Thiorhodovibrio frisius: one gene and its partner. The protein of the gene in region 2 interacts with the protein of the main gene of each other region in a pairwise test. Links are inferred from orthologs where the notes say so. Each region holds a gene or a part of one and is shown on either strand. Other genes may lie near its edges.

The links.
Region 1: the proteins of Thiofri_RS10060 (region 2) and mobA interact in binary tests that used the Escherichia coli proteins (3 or more experiments, as listed by UniProt). The link is inferred for Thiorhodovibrio frisius from one-to-one orthologs.

Annotation. Positions count from the first base shown.
Region 1 is NZ_CP121471.1:5,410,451-5,416,380, reverse strand. Bases 2,495-5,391 are described here. They hold mobA (molybdenum cofactor guanylyltransferase MobA), read right to left. Parts: upstream 4,310-5,391; coding sequence 3,680-4,309; downstream 2,495-3,679. Other genes in these bases: Thiofri_RS24585 (hypothetical protein), read right to left, coding at 4,327-5,391; mnmE (tRNA uridine-5-carboxymethylaminomethyl(34) synthesis GTPase MnmE), read left to right, coding at 2,495-3,677. In the rest of the region: rnpA (ribonuclease P protein component), read left to right, coding at 1-308; membrane protein insertion efficiency factor YidD, read left to right, coding at 314-538; membrane protein insertase YidC, read left to right, coding at 531-2,225; more of mnmE, read left to right, coding at 2,277-2,494; more of Thiofri_RS24585, read right to left, coding at 5,392-5,925. UniProt on the Escherichia coli protein: Transfers a GMP moiety from GTP to Mo-molybdopterin (Mo-MPT) cofactor (Moco or molybdenum cofactor) to form Mo-molybdopterin guanine dinucleotide (Mo-MGD) cofactor.
Region 2 is NZ_CP121471.1:2,142,946-2,154,926, forward strand. The notes cover bases 7,023-9,932. They hold Thiofri_RS10060 (molybdopterin molybdotransferase MoeA), read right to left. Parts: upstream 9,163-9,932; coding sequence 7,882-9,162; downstream 7,023-7,881. Other genes in these bases: Thiofri_RS10050 (coiled-coil domain-containing protein), read left to right, coding at 7,023-7,521; moaD (molybdopterin converting factor subunit 1), read right to left, coding at 7,634-7,885; moaB (molybdenum cofactor biosynthesis protein B), read right to left, coding at 9,189-9,719; Thiofri_RS10070 (diacylglycerol kinase), read right to left, coding at 9,731-9,932. Also shown: Thiofri_RS10030 (DHH family phosphoesterase), read right to left, coding at 1-332; Thiofri_RS10035 (ATP-binding protein), read right to left, coding at 531-3,218; Thiofri_RS10040 (hypothetical protein), read left to right, coding at 3,936-5,108; Thiofri_RS10045 (DUF6384 family protein), read left to right, coding at 5,105-6,010; more of Thiofri_RS10050, read left to right, coding at 6,043-7,022; more of Thiofri_RS10070, read right to left, coding at 9,933-10,099; aminomethyl-transferring glycine dehydrogenase subunit GcvPB, read right to left, coding at 10,202-11,683; aminomethyl-transferring glycine dehydrogenase subunit GcvPA, read right to left, coding at 11,712-11,981. UniProt on the Escherichia coli protein: Catalyzes the insertion of molybdate into adenylated molybdopterin with the concomitant release of AMP.

The DNA of each region.
Region 1 (5,930 bases), 3.3 Mb from region 2 along the record:
CCAGTGACGCACTTTTCACAGTGATTGGAGCGAATACCGCGTCGCCCGATCAGGCGGAGTTTTCGCCGTGCCGATTAGGCCTGGCTATTTCGCGCAAAGCAGCACCGCGAGCAGTGGACAGAAACCGAATTAAGCGCATCATTCGCGAATCATTTCGCCTGGCACGGCACCAATGGACAGACAGCAGCATCGATTTTGTGGTAATCGCCAGGCCACCGACGGCTCGCAACCAAAACCCGGTGCTCTTTCGGTCTCTCGCGCACCATTGGGACAGACTTTGCCAGGACTCGCGTCTCGCACGCTTGTGAGTCTAATGCGCGCATTGATACGCGCCTACCAACTTTTTCTCAGCCCGGTGATTGGCTCACATTGCCGCTATCACCCGACTTGCTCGGAGTACGCGCGCCAGGCGCTGGCACTCCATGGTCCGGTTTTGGGCCTTGGTTTTGCCCTCTGGCGCATCCTGCGCTGTCAGCCCTGGGGCTCCAGCGGATTTGACCCAGTTCCCGAAAAAAAACGAGATATCCCTAATGGATAACATCCGCTTGATATTGATTCTCGCGCTGGGTGGCGTGCTTTTCATGATCTACTCTGCCTGGGTTGAGGACTATGGCAGCCCGGTGCCGAGCGCAGCGACCGCCACTAGTGCGGCACAACAAGCTTCGACCCCCAGTACGGATGTGGTCAGTCCTCCGTTGCCGGAGAGTGCGGCGGCCTTGCCTTCGGCGCCAGATTTTGCGGATCAGTCTCCGAGCGATGCGAAGACGTCGCGCCTGACACCAGTCAGGGTGGAAACCGACGTGTTGTGGGCGGACATATCCCCACGCGGTGGCACGCTCGAAAATCTGTGGCTGCTTGATTATTCCGTTACCGCCGAGAACCCCGAGGAGAAATTTCAACTTCTCAAGGCCCAGCCGCCCAATATGTTTATTGTGCAATCTGGTATTTCTGGGAAGCCTGAGTCTGAGTTCCCAACGCCAGAGGCGATTTATACCCCGCAAGCCAGCAGTTACCAACTCAACTCTAACGAAAATAAGCTAGAGGCGATCTTCCGCTGGGAGGGTCCCAATGGCATTGAGGTGACCAAAACCTATCATTTCACACGGGGAAAATATTTGGTTGAGGTCACCCAAGAGATTGTCAATGGCACCGGCGAGCCGGTGACCCTGCGTGCCTATCAACTCCTCAAGCGCACCGAGTTGAATGATCCTAATAAGCCGAAGTTCGTCGCCACCTATACTGGCGGAGTTTATTACGGGCCTGAAGTCAAGTACAAAAAGGAAGACTTCAAGGAGATGATGAAACAGCCGCTGGATGTGGAAATTACCGGTGGCTGGGTTGCCATGATCCAACATTATTTTATGGCGGCATGGATTCCGCCGGAGAGCTTGCCTCAGACCTTTTACACCTTGGTGCTTGAAAAAGACAGCGCCGATCCGCGCTATCTTATTGGTCAGTACTCAAGTCCCATCGCGCTCGGTGACGGCGAGCGTCATACCTATAGTGATGAACTCTTTGTCGGACCCAAGCTGGCGGACCGCCTGGAAAAGATTGCTCCGGGATTGCAGCTCGCTGTCGACTATGGTTGGTTGACCATTCTGGCTGAGCCTATCCATTGGCTGTTATCGCAGATTGACAGGTTAGTTGGCAATTGGGGCTGGTCCATCATTATCCTCACTATCCTGATCAAGCTGGCTTTCTACAAACTCTCTGAAACCAGCTATAAATCCATGGCCCACATGCGCAAGCTCACCCCGCGCATGAAGGCGTTGAAGGATCGCTATGGTGATGACAAGGAACGCCTAAACCAGGCCATGATGGAGTTGTACAAGAAAGAAAAAATCAACCCACTTGGTGGTTGCCTGCCTATTTTGGTTCAGATTCCAGTTTTTATTGCACTCTACTGGGTTCTGCTTGAGAGTGTGGAGCTGCGCCACGCGCCCTTTATTTTATGGTTAGACAACCTGACCTCGCCTGACCCCTACTATATTCTGCCGTTGATCATGGGTGTTTCCATGTTCGTGCAGCAGAAGCTCAATCCGCCGCCACCAGACCCAATGCAGGAAAAGATCATGATGTCCCTGCCAGTGGTCTTCACTGTGTTCTTTTCCTTCTTCCCGTCTGGTTTGGTGCTGTATTGGACGGTGAATAACCTGTTGTCAATCGCACAGCAGTGGTACATCACGCGAAAAATCGAACAGCAGGAACACCGCAAGGGCGCCTGATGGGCCGATTCAATACCGGCATCGAGGCTGCTCTGCGGCTGTTCTGATTCGATGCATGCCAGCGAGCCTGATACCATTGCGGCTGTTGCCACTGCAACGGGCCGTGGTGGTATCGGCGTTGTGCGCGTATCCGGTGCGCGGGTGGAATCGATCGCCGAAGCACTGATTGGCAAAACCCTGCCGCCGCGCCAGGCCATGCTGGCAAGCTTTCGTGATGCAGGCGGGGAGACTATCGATCAAGGGATAGCGGTATTTTTTCGACCGCCTGCCTCCTATACCGGAGAGGCGGTGCTGGAACTCCAAGCGCATGGCGCTCCCGTGGTACTCGATCTCCTGCTCGCGCGCGTAATAGAGCTAGGCGCCCGGCTCGCCAGGCCAGGGGAATTCACTGAACGCGCTTTTCTTAACGCCAAGCTCGATTTGACCCAGGCTGAGGCGGTGGCCGACCTCATTGCCAGCACCAACCAACGCCAGGCGCGCCTGGCGAGGCAGACATTGGAGGGGGCGCTCGGCGAGCAGGTCGCCGGGTTGCAGTCGCGGCTGACCAGGCAACGGGTTTTGATCGAGGCTGAACTCGATTTTTCCGATGAGGATATCGACCCGAGCGAGCTCCATGCCGTGGCGGGAGACAAGCCAGCAACAACCGCCCCTGCAATGGTTCAAGGCATTGAACAACTGTGCCAGGATATCGATCAGCTTCTTGGGCTCTGTCACCAGGGCGAGCGTATTCGCGATGGACTCAGAGTGGTCATTGCCGGCCCGCCTAATGCGGGTAAATCGAGCCTGCTAAATCAGCTTGTCGGACGGGATACGGCCATTGTTACCACCACACCGGGAACAACGCGGGATCTGATACGCAGTGAGGTGAATCTTGATGGCATGCCACTGCATCTGGTTGACACGGCAGGAATTCGCGATAGCACGGATCTAGTGGAACAGGAAGGCATACGCCGTGCTCGGGAGCAAATCGCATCCTCCGATCTGGTCCTCTGGCTTTACGATGCTGCCGATGGGGAGCGACCAACCTCTGGGGATTTGCAGGAGTTGGCCGGTAGTTCGCCAGTGACGGTGGTCAGAAATAAAATTGACCTGATTGGCGAGACGCCCGGTTGTTTTGCACTCAAGGGGGCTTTGGCGCCTTCATCGGAACTTCGCATCTGTGCAAAGAGTGGCGAGGGGTTGGATGATCTGAAGACCCATTTAAAGGAGTGTGCGGGATTCCAGTCTGGAGTTGAAGGCGCTTTTCTTGCCCGGCGACGGCATTTGGTCGCCCTGCAACAAACGCAGGGGCACCTGAGACAGGCGCAACGCAGTCTTGCAAGTGGACAAGGTTCCGAGATTTTGGCCGAGGATTTGCGCCAAGCTCAGCGGACTCTGGGCGAATTAACCGGGGAATTTAGTTCCGAGGATTTGCTTGGAGAGATTTTTTCCACCTTCTGCATCGGTAAGTAGTGCTAGGGCTTATGACTACCGACAGAGAATCCATCTGCTGCTTCAGCCACAGCAGCCGGTGCGCAGAAGTCCTTTAAATGGTTGAGGTTGCTAAAGGCCAGCGGGATGTCGGAGAAATCCGCCATGATCGGGCGATGGCGGCGCAGCCAGCCACCTAGGGAACGCTCTCCGGAGGCCAGGTAGCTGCGTAAATCTCCCAGCAGGGAGCGTGCCATAAGGGCATGGGCGAACTGTGCTTGTTTGCCATCATGGGCGAGCGCGACCGATGCGCGTTCAGGCTCAAGTGCGCCGGCAAGTCTCTGTGCCAAATCCAGTGGGAGGAGCGGGCCGTCGCACGGCACTGTCATCATCCAGCGGGTGTTTGCGTATTCAAGGCCTTGGCAGAGACCGGCAAGGGGCCCTTGATAGTCGGCAAGGGTGTCTGTAATCACGGGCCAACCATAAGCCTGGTATTGGTCCAGGTGGCGATTGGCACTGATGAGAACCAATCCCACCTGGGGTGCGAGACGTTCGAGCACCCAGGCGATTAGTGCGCGGCCCTGGTAGTGCATCAGTCCCTTGTCCTGGCCATGGACGCGGCGGCCACGCCCACCAGCAAGGATCAAGGCGGTGATGTCGGACTTTGGGATCAATCCGGGCTTGCGTCAGCCTAAGGGACCCGCGTGACTGGCATCATTTCGGTGTCACAGGCGCCGCCGACACGAACGCGTTTGTCGCTTGGCGGTGCCTTGCAGCTCTCCCCGCGATCCTGAATGCGGCAGTTGAGTGCCAGTGGTTTGCCTGCGCTAAGCCAGCTGGGGATTGTCCGATAGCGCTTGATATTGCTAAAGCTGCACGATGGCGATACGCCGTAGGCTGTGCAGCTGTGGCCGGATTTCAAACTTACTTTGCGGGCGTCGACGATAAAGCCGGGATAGTTATCGAGAATGTGCAACTGATCGCCATCTGGCGTGTGGTCAAAGCGAAACTCCTTGAAGGTGTAACCGCCGCCGACCCGCTTGCCGACTTCAATTCTGGTGTTGGCAATCAGTGCGAATTGGCCGTTGTTTTCCGCGACTGCGCCGCTCATGTATTCAATGCGGTCTTTTTGTGGGAAGCATTTTTGCATGGCCGGTGGATGGTAATAATGGCGTAGCTCGGTGAGATCTCCCGCTGGCGTATCGGGAAAGACTTGGGTGAGCTGTTGATCGCCGCCGTAAAGGATGCGCTCGGCATCGCCGACTGTCTGGTGGTGCATGCTCTGAATGCGCTGGTAGTAGTCGCGGTTGGCAAGATCATCGCGTAAATAGCAGGCGGTCAGTCCGGAAATCTGGGTGAGAAATGCATCCCAAATGTTGTACTGCGAGGGATCGGAAGCGACGCCCTGAAAATCGCCAGGAAATCGACAGCCTTGGCCCTTGAGGCATTGCCCGATCGCACGATTGCGAATCGACAGGACCACGACATCGCGCTCGCAGGCGCCGTAGGCGTTACAGCCGCGGTCGAGGTGGCCCTCGTAAATGGCGGTGCGCATGCTGTAGTCGAGATGTTTTGCGCGGGTGAGTGCCTGCTTGTCTGCGCTACTGCTTTTGTGGGCGATGAAATCGTCCCAGGCGCGGGCTAGTCGTTCGCGACGGCCAAGCAGGCTATTATTGACACCAGCGCACTCTTGGGAATTATGAAACTCACGGACCAGAGCCTCGAGGTCGGACTCCCCATTGCTCTTGGTTTGACTCGCAGATGCCCTGGCACCGCTGCGCGGAGGATCGAAAAAGGGCGCCTTCGTTAGCGCATAGAGCTTACGCACGTTCATCACATGGCGAACATCTGCTCCGCAATGGTGATTCTCAACTCGCAGCGACGCCTGCCGCGCCAGTGCCTGCTCGAATTTGGCAGTCGCATCAGGCCCGGCCTTGGCCGAATCGACCACGATCTTGAACCCAACATAGGGTGTTCCACTGGCATCAGTCAGAGCCTTGCCGTTGCGCACCACCAGACAGGGGATGACCGAGCTGCCCTGGGTGAGATACCCGGCAACGGCTCCAGGACCTGAGGCGCCGATTTGGTAATAAGGAATACGCAGTGCCCCGTTGAACTGATAAAGCGTCATCACGGGCGCTGCGGGAATGTCCGCAAGTACCACCGATGACGACCCGAGCAATGCGCAAGCGCCAAACCAGCTGCTGATGACCGGAAGCCACCCGCGCCCAGCGCGCGAGCGGTCCAGCCCGATAAATTTTAAGCCCAATCGGCGAATAGCAAGCGACATAGAGA
Region 2 (11,981 bases):
ACAGCGTCGTTTTCGATCAACTGAACATTTCCCGCCCCATGCTGACAATCAACGGTGATAAGCAGCCGATCCGGCTCATTCGGGAATAAGCTGAGCTGATCGCGGCTGGCATCGCGAAGATAAACGAGGGGAATGTCCAGCGCCTCGACAAAGCGCGCGAGATTGGGCTTACTGATCGGGCATGGTCCGGCGTAAACCAGTTTGACCGGTGTGCCACGCTGCTCGAAGTAACGTCCTAGGGCAAAGGCCGACGCGATGGTGTCGGCATCTGGAATGTTGTGGCATTGGATGACAACGGCCGGAAAATCGTGCAGGTCTTGTAAATGCAGCATGATGCGCCTCTATCAGTCAAATTGGGTGTCTGATTCCAGCAATTCCAAATTGGCCCTGTCACCGCCCTGAGCACCTATCTTGTGGATGTCAGGCTCGCTTCGGGCGCATTGAGCATGGGCTTGAATAAGCCGTCGCAGTGAGCATAAACGATGTACTGCGTCGGTCAATCAGAGGCCGTCGCGACTGTATCAATCTCATCATAGCTGCCGATAGCGCGCCAGCAGCTTCTTCAGAGCGGCAAAATCGATCGGTTTGGGCAGAAAGTCGGTCATGCCTGCGGCGATAAAGTGATCGGCGTCCTGCTCGAACGCATGCGCCGTCAGGGCGATGATGGGGATATCGCGCGGCCAGTCTGCCTGGGGATCGGTGCGGATATGGCGTGTAGCGTCGAGGCCGTCGAGCTTGGGCATCTGTACGTCCATCAAGATCAGATCGAAGTGCCCGGCAGCTAGGGCGTCTAACGCCAACTGGCCGTTTTCGACGCAGGTCACTTGATGCCCAAGCTTAGCCAGTAACTTTTGTACCACCAGGCGATTGGCCGGTTCGTCCTCGGCGACCAGGATGGACAGGGGAAGCTTGGCCCCGGTGCTGTTAGCTGGTTGTTTGGGCTCCGCCGAGGCGATGCCTTGTTGGACTGCGAGGGGATCGGGCGAGGCGATATCAGGGGCTGGTGCGACGACCTCGACAGGCAGCGAGAACTGGATGCGGCAGCCGTCACCCAGTTTGGTATTAATCTGAATGTCGCCGCCGAACTGATCGATCAGTCGCTTGACGATAGATAGTCCAAGCCCTGTACCTTTGTAGCGTCGGGTATCGGAGGCATCGGCCTGGGTGAAGGGCTCAAAGAGCTGATCCACCATTGCGGGGTCCATGCCGATGCCGGTGTCTTCAACGGTGCATTGCAGCTGGCATTGCCCAGGCACATTCGCCGTGGGTGTGGCCTTTAGTCTGATGTCGATCCGGCCCTGATCGGTGAATTTGACGGCGTTGCCAATCAGGTTTAGCAGGATCTGACGCAGGCGACCGGCATCGGCGCGCATCAAGCTGGGTACCTCCCGCGCAACGCTGTATTCGAGATGCACGGCTTTTGGCTTTGTCTGGAGTGCGAAAATGGCGCAGATGGCGTTCAGCAACTCGCGGGGTGCGAAGGTGCTCGGGCGCAGCTCCAGCATGCCGGCCTCGATCTTGGAGAAATCCAGAATGTCATTGATGAGCTGCAACAAGGTCTGCCCGCACTCGAGCCCGGTGGCGAGCAGGCGGCGCTGATCCTCATCCAAATGACTGTCTTCGAGCAGTTGCAGGGTGCCGAGTACGCCATTTAGCGGCGTGCGGATTTCATGGCTGATGTTGGCTAGGAACTGGCTTTTCGCGCGATTGGCCGCTTCGGCCTTGGCGGATGCTTGAGCGAGCTGGCGATTGGTGTCGAGCAGGCGTTCTTCGTCGGCTTTGCGCTCGGTGATGTCGGCGGTATAGCCGTACCAGCGCACGCGCCCGTCCGCCATTTGTTCCGGACGCGACATGCCACGCAGCCAGCGCGAACCCTTCTCGGGGATCAGCACGCGGAAATCCAACTGCCATAGGCTCAGAGTCCGCGCGGACTCCCGAATCGATTCCATAAAGGGCGCGCTGTCCTCGGGGTGAATGCGTGCGAGGGCCGGTTGCGCATCGTCATGCACGGTCTCGGGCGAGAGTCCGCAAACGTCGCGGAAGCCATCGGAGACGAATGGGATGGCCAGGCGGTCATCGGCAAGCTGTTCCATTTGAAACAAATAGCCGGGAACCATACGTGCCAGGCTGTCCAGCAGTTGATTGCTGTCGCGCAATGCCTGCTGTTGCGCGAGTAGCTGGCGGTCTGCGCGGCGCAAGAGTGCGATGACCAGGCCAAGCAGTATCAGCAGCAAGACAAGCCCGGCGAGCAAACTGATGCCGAGTAGCCGGTAGAAGTTCGTCTCTTCGGCGCTGATGTCGCGAAAGACTACCAAGTCGCCCACCTGGATGCCCGCGACATCGCGCAACGCCAGACGGGCATGCCACCAAACCTGGCCATCCGGGGCGCGAAAACGCTTTCCCTTGACCCCTTGGTCTTCGTTCGCCCTGAGGCGCTCGGTCTCCTGTTCGGCGGCAGTCCGGGGCTCGAGTGCGTCCAACAGCGCCGAATTGGAGACAAAGCTCGACGCCTGCTGTGGGAATCTGTCCCAGTCTGACTTGCGGCCGAGCATGCGCATGCCCTCCTGCCAGCGTGCACGGTCGAGACCGGATTTGTCGATCAGTACGGCCAATTCGATGTCAAGATGACGGCTAACGTCTGTGAGGACGTCCTCGATCTCCTTGCCTAACTCGACATAGCCAAGTAGTCGCCCATCGGCGCGAACGGGCACCACGGCCCGCAACGTAAAGGAGCCCAGAGCGCCAAGCTCGATGCCAGCGGCCGGCTCGCCGCTGCGCTCTGCCTCGCGCGTGGTGAAGCGCTCGATCAGATCGGAATGACGTGCCGGCTGGTGCAGCCGGACCAGGCAGCGGCGGTCAGGTCCGATGACATAGAAATGGGTAACTTCATGACGCTGCTTCAGGCTTGCGAACAAGGGGCTCCATTGGGCGAGCAGCGCGGCGCGATCAAAATCGTCGAGCGCCTGTTGCAGGTCGGCATCCTGCGCGAGGACCTGCGCTGCGACCAAAAGCCCATCGGCTTGCTCCTCCAGCGAAAGCTCGACCTCGTGGCGGACGTCAAGGGCCAGGTTTCCAAGCGATTCGTCTAGGTAGTTTCGGTGCAGGTCAATGAGCAGCCAGATGGCGCCGGCGAGAAGCAGAGTGATCAAGAGGGTGAGTGGCGGAAGCAGCCTGCCCAGTACTGGTTTGGGTACAGGTTTGGGCACCGGTTTCGGCATGGACTCCGGTGTCGGCTGCGCCGGGCTTGGGGGCTGAGCGTGAGATTGGAACAATGCAATGGCTTGGGCAGAGTGGCCGCCGCTTGGGCGGGCACAGGGCTGAAGCGACCTCCATCTGTTGCAGGTTGCGGAGCCGGGAGCGACGGCGTCGAGAGCTCCCTGTCAGGGCAATGGCGTGATGGGCTCGGCAAAAAACTGAAGTCTGTCCAAACAATATAGCAGCTCGCGGAAGAACAGAGGTCTATAGATTGATCGATCTCATTGCCAATTTCGGGCCGGAAGTGGTCGGGAGATACGCTGATGCTTGTCGCTGATGACTGGGTGTGGCCCAATAGCCGTCTGATGGGCTTGGCGGCGGATTGGGCTAGAGACCATCATTGAGAAAAAGACTCGCGGGCTGGTCGGCAGGAGCCGTCAGTTTCTCTTCGCCTAAGACTGAATTGCTGGTCCTTAACGGAACGAAACTGGCGATTGGAAAGCCTACGGGAGCGGAGTCGCGCGTTAAAGAGCTCATTCCCTTGTTTCTGGGTCAAGAAGTCTGAATCTCTCTGGATCATAAGGGTAAACTAAGTTGCTTGCAGCCAGCCGAATGTTCGCCAAAAAACGGCTGCGCTTCAACGCTTAACCGTGCCGACGTCACGACCTCCCTGATCTTACCCGATCTTATCCGATCTTACCCGATCTTACCCGATCTTACCCGATCTTATAGGAATCGCCATGTCTGCCACCCCCATGCAATACCTTGACAAGGCTATGACGCAGTTGCACGACTTAGGACTGCTGCCCGAGGAACGTGACGAGCGCGCGCCCATCATCACCCTGCTCAACCAGATCTCCGAGCTTGACGAGGGTCGCGTCGCCGCCATCGCCCGCACCCTGAGCCAGTCCTCGCTGTTCAACGACGTGGTGCGCGAGCAGGTGCAGGCCATGGAGATTGGCCAGCGCTACGAGGAGATCACCAAGGCCTTCAACAGCATTCGCGACGATGCTAAATCGATGGTCGATCAGGTCGAAGACGGCAAGATCGACACCTTCGAGCGTATGAGCAATGCCTGGATGAAGGTTACTCGCGGCGACATCGCTAGTCGCTTCGACAAAATCAAGGACACATACCTGGATGTTACCGCTTCGACCAGCGACCAGATCCAGCGCGAGCACAAGATCCTAGAAGCCTATCAGGACTTCCGTGGCGCCTTGAAGGAATCTGAGGTGCTGGCGCTTGAGGTGCTCAAGACTGCGGAGTCTCGGCTCGATGCGGCCAAGGCCGAGGTGAAGACGTCCATGGCAGCGATTGAGGGCTTTCAGGGCGAGGAGCCCGCGGAGCGTGCCAAGCTCGAACTGGCGCGCGATGAAAAAGTCCGCGCCCTGCAAGACGAAGAGAAGCGTTACCAGATCGCCAAAGACCTGTCGGACAATCTGACCATCGCCTATAACACTTCCGAGGTGGTCATGGCTCGCCTAGTGCAGACGACCAACGCCAAGGAGCGGGTCTATGCCCAGGCTGTGAGCTTCTTCAGCACCAATGAGGTGGTCCTCACCGCGCTGACCGCCTCCTTCACTGGGATGTTCGGGCTGCACGAAGGGACTCGCACCGTCGAGGCGATGAAAGAAGGCGTCAGCCAGTCGCTTGAGGTGCTCGCCGACATTGGCGGCAAAGTGCAGGAGGCGGCCGTCAAGGCCGGTTATGGGCCCACGGTGCGCGCCGACGCTGTCAAGAAGCTGGTCGACTCAGTGGTCGACTGGCAGACCCGCTCGCACGAGATCATTGAGGAGATGCGCGCGCAGAGCACCGCCAATGCCACCGAAATTCGCAACGCGGTCGAAGACGGCAAACGCAAGCTCGCCCGGCTGGCCGAGCAAGGTAAGGGCCTGGCGCCCCTCACCCGATGAGCGCCCAGACCAGCTCGGCGGTCGCTGCGCCGCTCGACGACCTGATGCTGGCCATGGACGTGGTCGACACCCTGCGCAGGCGCGAGCGTCTGGTCAAGCGCGAGCTCGACGGCGCTGGGCGCGAGCAGGATCTCAAGGACCGGTTGCACAAGATCTATCACGCCCAGGGTATTGAGGTTTCGGATCAGATTCTCGAGGAGGGCGTCGCGGCCCTGAAGGAAGACCGTTTCGTCTACAAGCCGCCCGTGCGCAGCCTTGCCGTTACGTTCGCGTGGGTCTATGTCAGTCGCGGGCGCTGGGGGAAATGGCTCCTTGGTGGTCTAACCGCCGTGATCGCTGCTTGGGCGCTCAACTACGTTATCTTTGTGGCACCGGATGCGGCCCTGCCGCACCAGCTCGCCGAAGTTCATGCCGAGACTATTGCAATCGCCCAGTCAGGCGAAGCGCGCGCCCGAGCGGAACAACTGCTTGAAACCGGCCAGGCCGCCGCTCGGAGCGGCGACACTGACGCTGCCCGCCAGGCACTGGCCGCTCTTGACGCCATGCAGAGCATCCTGCGTCAGGAATACAGCTTGCGGATCCTCAACCGACCGGGCGAGCAAACTGGTGTCTGGCGTATTCCGGACATCAACACCCAGGCGCGCAACTACTACATCATCGTCGAAGCGGTCGACCTGAGCGGCGGGGTGCTCCGGGTCCCCATCACCAACGAAGAAACCGGCAAGACGGAAATGGTGACCGCCTGGGGGCTGCGCGTGGACAAGCCGGTCTTCGATGCAGTCGCCCGCGACAAGCAGGATGACGGCATTATCGAGCACAACAGCTTCGGCCAGAAAGCGCGCGGCGCGCTGACGCCCAGCTACGAGATGCGCACCACCGGCGGCGCCATTACCCAGTGGTAAGGACTTGGTGAGAACCTGGTAAGGAGACGAAGATGATCTCTGGGCGACAAACCCTGGCCTCCATCGACCAGGCCATGGCTGCGGAGCGCACCCGGCTTGCCGAGCTTGAGCAGCGCATCCAGGCCGCCAACACTCAAGGGTTGCAGCTCCAGCAAGCCGATGCCGAGGACTATCGCGCGCTGGCGCGGACTCGCATCGACTTGCTGACCGGCGATGACTTGCTCCGTCATATCGACCAGGCGGAGCAGCAAGTCATGGCGCTTTTGCAGGCGCGCGAGCAGGCTCTGCAAGGCCTCGACGAGCGCATGGCAGCCGCCGAGGACGAACGTGCGCGCTTGGAGTCCGAACGCATGGACCAGGCTGACGAGGTGGAGCGCGCAGCCGAGGTCGTCGATGCTGCCGAGGCCAGCACCCAGGCCCGACTCGATGCCGACCCTGACTATCGGCGTCAGCGCGAGCAGGCTAACGAAGCCGAGCGCACCGCCCTGCACGCCGAGGAAAAGGCTGTCCAGAGCGCGCAGGAAATGGAGGAGAAGGGCGCTTCTTATCGAGCGGATCCGATGTTCATGTATCTTTGGCGTCGCCACTACGGCACCTCGGCCTACAAGGCCAATCCCCTCGCACGCTGGCTCGATGGCAAGGTCGCGCGGCTTATTGGGTTTGCCGATGCCCGCGCTAATTTTGCTCGGCTGAATGAAATCCCCGAGCGCTTGGGCGAGCATGCCGAAGCGCTCAAGGCAGCGGCTGACGCCGTCATTGATGCGCTAATAAGCCTGGACACTGCCGCAGGCGAGGCCGACGGCATTCCAGCACTGCAAGCCGAGCTCGAGAAGGCACAGCTGGCATTGAGTGCAATTGACGCTCGCATCGAAGCCGCCGAGGCGAGGCAACAGGAGCTTGGCTCGGAAAAAGCCCGCTTCGCTAGCGGCGATGATCCGCACACCAAGCAGGCGCTAGACGTTCTTGCAGCCGAGCTGCAGCGTGACGACCTGATGGCACTGCGGCGAGAAGCCTTGAAAACGCCCTTCCCGGACGACGACCTCATTGTCGAGCGCTTGCTCGAGCGCGATGACCAGCGCCGTTTGCTCGAGGTCTCGCTCAAGAGCCTGGGCGAAACTCTCGTCCAGCAGCGCAAGCGCTCGAGCGAGCTTGAAGCCCTGCGGCTGGACGTCAAACGCAGTGGCTATGATCGCCCCGGCTCGACTTTCAAGGACGGCGCCCTGATCACACTCATGCTCGGCAATTTTCTCAATGGCATGCTTGACCGCCACGGACTCTGGCGCGTGCTCCAGGAACAGCAACGCTATCGCCCGCCGCGCAGCGATCCGAGCTTCGGCTCCGGAAGCTTCGGTCGCGGTAGCGTCTGGGCCGGCGGCATGGGCGATCTTGGCAATCTGGGCGGCGTGCTCTCTGGGAAGCCTGGCCGGACTTCAAGCAGAAGGCGCAGCGGGGCAGGACGCCCGAGCGGAGGTGGCCGAGGCGGTGGCTTTCGCACCGGGGGTGGGTTCTAAGCAATAAAATGGTGCAGATTCGATTTCTTTACCATCAAGGCCGTGATTGCGCACGCGAGAACCCTGGGGGCTCGAGACCCTTGCCGCAGGTGGCGGGACCGAGCATCCCAAGTTAACCACCGGTTACTGGAGGAAAAAAAGCCACTTCATCACCAGGCTTGATGATGGCATCAGCGCTGGCGATGGATTGATTGACGGCGGCAAGCACTGATTGAGAGAGGGCAAGCGCATCGGACCAAGGCTGGCCGCGCATGGCGAGTTGGGCGCGCAGTTCTGCGGTTGTGATGGGGGCTTCGAGCGGATAGTCCTCGCCCTCGCAGTCCAGTGCCTCGCGCAGGCTGGCGAAATAGAGCAGGCGGATCATCTCAGCAGCTCGCTAAAGGGCAGGAAGTCGACCATATCCCCGCGACTGATTCGGGTGCGCTCGGGGATGACCACCAGGCCATCAGCCCAGGTGAGCGAGGTGATGGCGGCTGAGGATCGGCTGGGGAAGACTTGAACCCGGGGCTGGCCGTCGTCGCCTGGAACCAGCCGGGCGCGCTGGTACTCTCGGCGCTTGTCTGGCTTTTTGGTCTCGAAATCGGCGCTGACGCGCCGGGGGTGGGGCAATAGGTCGCTGCTCATGCCCCGGAGCTTTCCCTGGAGTTTCAGGATCAGCGGTCGGGCAAAGAGCACGAAGGTGACGAAGAGCGACACCGGATTGCCGGGGCTGCCGAGGAAGGCGGCCTGGCCGATGTGCCCGACCGCAATGGGCTTGCCGGGGCGCATCGCCACTCGGGCCACATCTAGCTTGCCGAGCTGCTCGACCGCCGGGCGGACATGGTCTTCCTCGCCGACCGAGACGCCGCCGCTGGCGATGACCAGATCGGCTTGGTCGGCGGCCTCGCGCAATGCCTTCAGGGTCGGCTCAAAGCGATCCGGGATCATCCCCCGGTCAATGACCTCGCAGCCTAGGGCGCGTAGCAAGCCGGCGAGCATGAAGCGGTTGGAGTTATAAATCTGTCCGGGTTGCAGGGGCTGGCCCGGCATGACCAGTTCATCGCCACTGCTCAGAATGGCAACGCGCAGGCGCCGATAGACTTGGAGCTCTGCCGCGCCGAGCGAAGCCGCGAGCGCCAGATGCTGGGGGTCGAGTTTGGTACCCGGGTCTAAAATGTGATCACCTGCGCGGATGTCCTCGCCGCGCTGGCGGATGTTGGCACCTGGTTTGATGCGCGCGAGATCCTCGGGCGCGATGTACAGCTTATCCTTATCTTGGCTACAGATTTCCTGCACCACCACGGTGTCTGCGCCCTCTGGTACCGGTGCGCCAGTGAAGATGCGCGCGGCTGTGCCGGGGGCGAGGGGGCCGGGATGGCTGCCCGCCGGGATACGCTGGCTGACGGGCCATTCGGGCGGGTCGCGGCGCAGATCGGCATGGCGCAGCGCATAGCCGTCCATGGCGCTGTGGTCCCAGTTGGGCTGATCAATCGAGCTGACGACAGGTTTGGCCAGAATGCGCCCGAGGGCCTGATCCAGCGGCAGGTGTTCCAGCTCTAGCGGCGGATGCTCAATGGCGAGAATGCGCGCGATGGCCTCTTCAACTGTCAGTGTCGTGTTGCTGGCTGAGTCGCAGGTGTTGGAGTCGGTGGCGGTGGTCATGGTCGCAAATACTCGGCAGTCAGCGCTTAGCGCTCGCTGAAACGTTCAATCAGCTGCGCGAAGTTGCACGGCTGGGTACGCCGGTCGAGTTGCGGGCCAAGAATGCCATCCCAGGCGGTGCGGCAGGCGCCGGTGGAGCCGGGCAGGCAGAACAGCAGGGTGGCATTGGCCATGCCGGCCAGGGTGCGCGACTGGATGGTGGAGGCGCCAATTTCGCCAAAGGACAGGGAGCGAAATAGCTCGCCGAAACCTGCGATCTCTTTGTCCAGCAAGGGCATCAGCGCCTCGGGCGTGTTGTCGCGTCCGGTTACGCCGGTGCCGCCGGTGCTGATGACCACCTGTACTTCGGCATCTGCGATCCAGTGGGAGAACACCGCCCGCAGCAGATAGCGGTTGTCGCTACAGATTTCGCGTGCCACCACCTGGTGACCGGCTGCGGTGGCGCGCTCGGCCAGCAGATCGCCGGATGCGTCGTTCTCTGCTGTGCGGCTGTCGGATACCGTCAGGATCGCGAGATTGAGTGGCAGAAAATCAAGATCTGGCGCGTGATGGGACATGGGCTAAACCGCTAAATCTTTGGGAGCAGGATGAGTAGCCAGATTACCACCACAAAGGCGATGCTGGAGAAAACTGCCGCCGAGGCGATGTCCTTGGCGCGGGCGGAGAGTTCGTGACGCTCGAGTCCCACGCGATCGACATTCGCTTCAATTGCGGAGTTGAGCAGTTCGACAGTGGGCACCAGGAGCAGGCTGCCGACCAGCATGGCGCGCTCGACAGGTGTCTCGCCTAGCCACATGCCGAGTGGGACCAGTGGAATCAGCAAGATGACTTCCTGGCGAAAGGCTTCTTCGAGCTCGAAACAAGCCTTGAAGCCTTTCATCGAGTAGCCAAACGCACGCAGGATGCGTTTCAGGCCGTTTTGATTTTGGTAGGCCATGCCGTTTAGCGTGAATGGTGCAGGCGTATGATAGGGTCTGATCGCGGCCCGAAATGGTCGACGCCGTTAAGATCAGGGCCTTTCGTGCGCCTTGCGGTCTGCCTAAATTGCCGTTGCATTGTTGGTTTCACTGTTGTAAGCCAAGTCGAGGTGGCGCGCGGCGCGCACGTCGTCAAGGCGTTTGACCGGTAGCGAGTGCGGTGCGGTGCGCAGCATCTCAGGATTTTGGACCGCTTCTTCGCGAATGGCGATCATGGTCTCTACAAAGGCATCGAGCGCCTCTTTGCTCTCGGTCTCGGTCGGCTCGATCAGCAGGCATTCGGGCACCAGCAGCGGAAAGTAGGTTGTGGGCGCGTGAAAGCCATAGTCGAGCAGCCGTTTGGCGAAGTCCATGGTGGTGATGCCATGGTCCTTGGCCTCGCGCTTTAGCGTGATGATGAACTCATGGCTCGCGCGCCGTTGCGGGTAGGCGGGCTGAAAGCCGGCCGCGCTCAGGCGCTTGAGCAGATAATTGGCGTTCAGTGTGGCGTATTCGCCCACCCGTTGCATGCCTTCGAGGCCGAGTAGACGGGCGTAGATATAGGCGCGCAGCAAAATGCCGATGTTGCCGCCGAAAGCGGTCAGGCGGCCGATAGTCTCGGGGCGACTGTGCTCGTCTTGCCAGACCCATTTTTCGCCCGGACCCTCACCCTCGTGCGCCACCAGCGGAATCGGCAGATAGGGCTCGAGGTGCTTGGCCACACCCACCGGGCCCGCACCTGGTCCGCCGCCACCGTGCGGGGTGGAGAAGGTCTTGTGCAGGTTCATGTGGATGACATCAAAGCCCATGTCGCCCGGGCGGACTTTGCCGAGAATGGCGTTGAGGTTGGCGCCGTCGTAGTAGAGCAGGCCGCCGGCGGCGTGAACCTTCTTGGCGATCACCTGGATGTTGCGGTCGAAGACGCCGACGGTGCTCGGGTTGGTCAGCATGATGCCGGCGGTCTGGGGGCCAAGCGCCTGGCTTAGAGCCTCGACATCCACGTCGCCATCCGGCCCTGTTGGGATCTCGCGCACCTCGAAGCCGGCCATGATGGCCGAGGCGGGGTTGGTGCCATGCGCAGCATCGGGCACCAGAACCTCGCGTCGGGCATGGTCACCGCGCGCGTCATGATAGGCGCGAATCATCAGCACCCCGGCAAGCTCGCCCTGTGCACCGGCGGCTGGCGCGAGGGAGACCGCATGCATGCCAGTGATGGCCTTGAGCATCTCCTGTAAATCAAACAGACAGGCCATGACACCCTGGCTGTGGCTTTCTGGCGCTGCCGGGTGGCGCGCTAGGAAGCCGGGCAGGGAGGCCAGGCTGTTACAGGCGCGCGGGTTGTACTTCATGGTACAGGAGCCGAGCGGGTAGAAGTGGGTGTCAATGGAAAAGTTCTTCTGTGACAGGCGGGTGTAGTGGCGCACCGCATCCAGCTCGGAGACTTCCGGCAGCGCTGGGCGTGTTTTGCGCCGCAGTGCCTTGGGCAGGTCGTCGCAATTGGCGAGATGAAGCGGCGCCTGGGCCGCAGCACGGCGGCCAGGATGGGAATGGTCGTGAATTAGCATGGCGAATGAAGGATTAATTGGCGCTGGCTCAGGACAGGGCGCGGCCGAGAGCGTCGCGGAAGCGGTCGATGTCGGACTCGGTGCGCGTTTCTGTGGCGCACACCAGCAGGCTGCCGTCGAGTTCGGGGTAGGAGCGACCGAGGTTGAAACCGGCAAGAATGTTCTCGGCAGCCAGCGCCTTGAGGATATCCTCGGTCGGCCGAGGTAGGCGCAGCAGTTGCTCGTGGAACACCGGGCGGTCGAAGACGGGCTCGATACCCGGGATTTCGCACAGTCGCGCGATCAGGGCGCGCGTGTT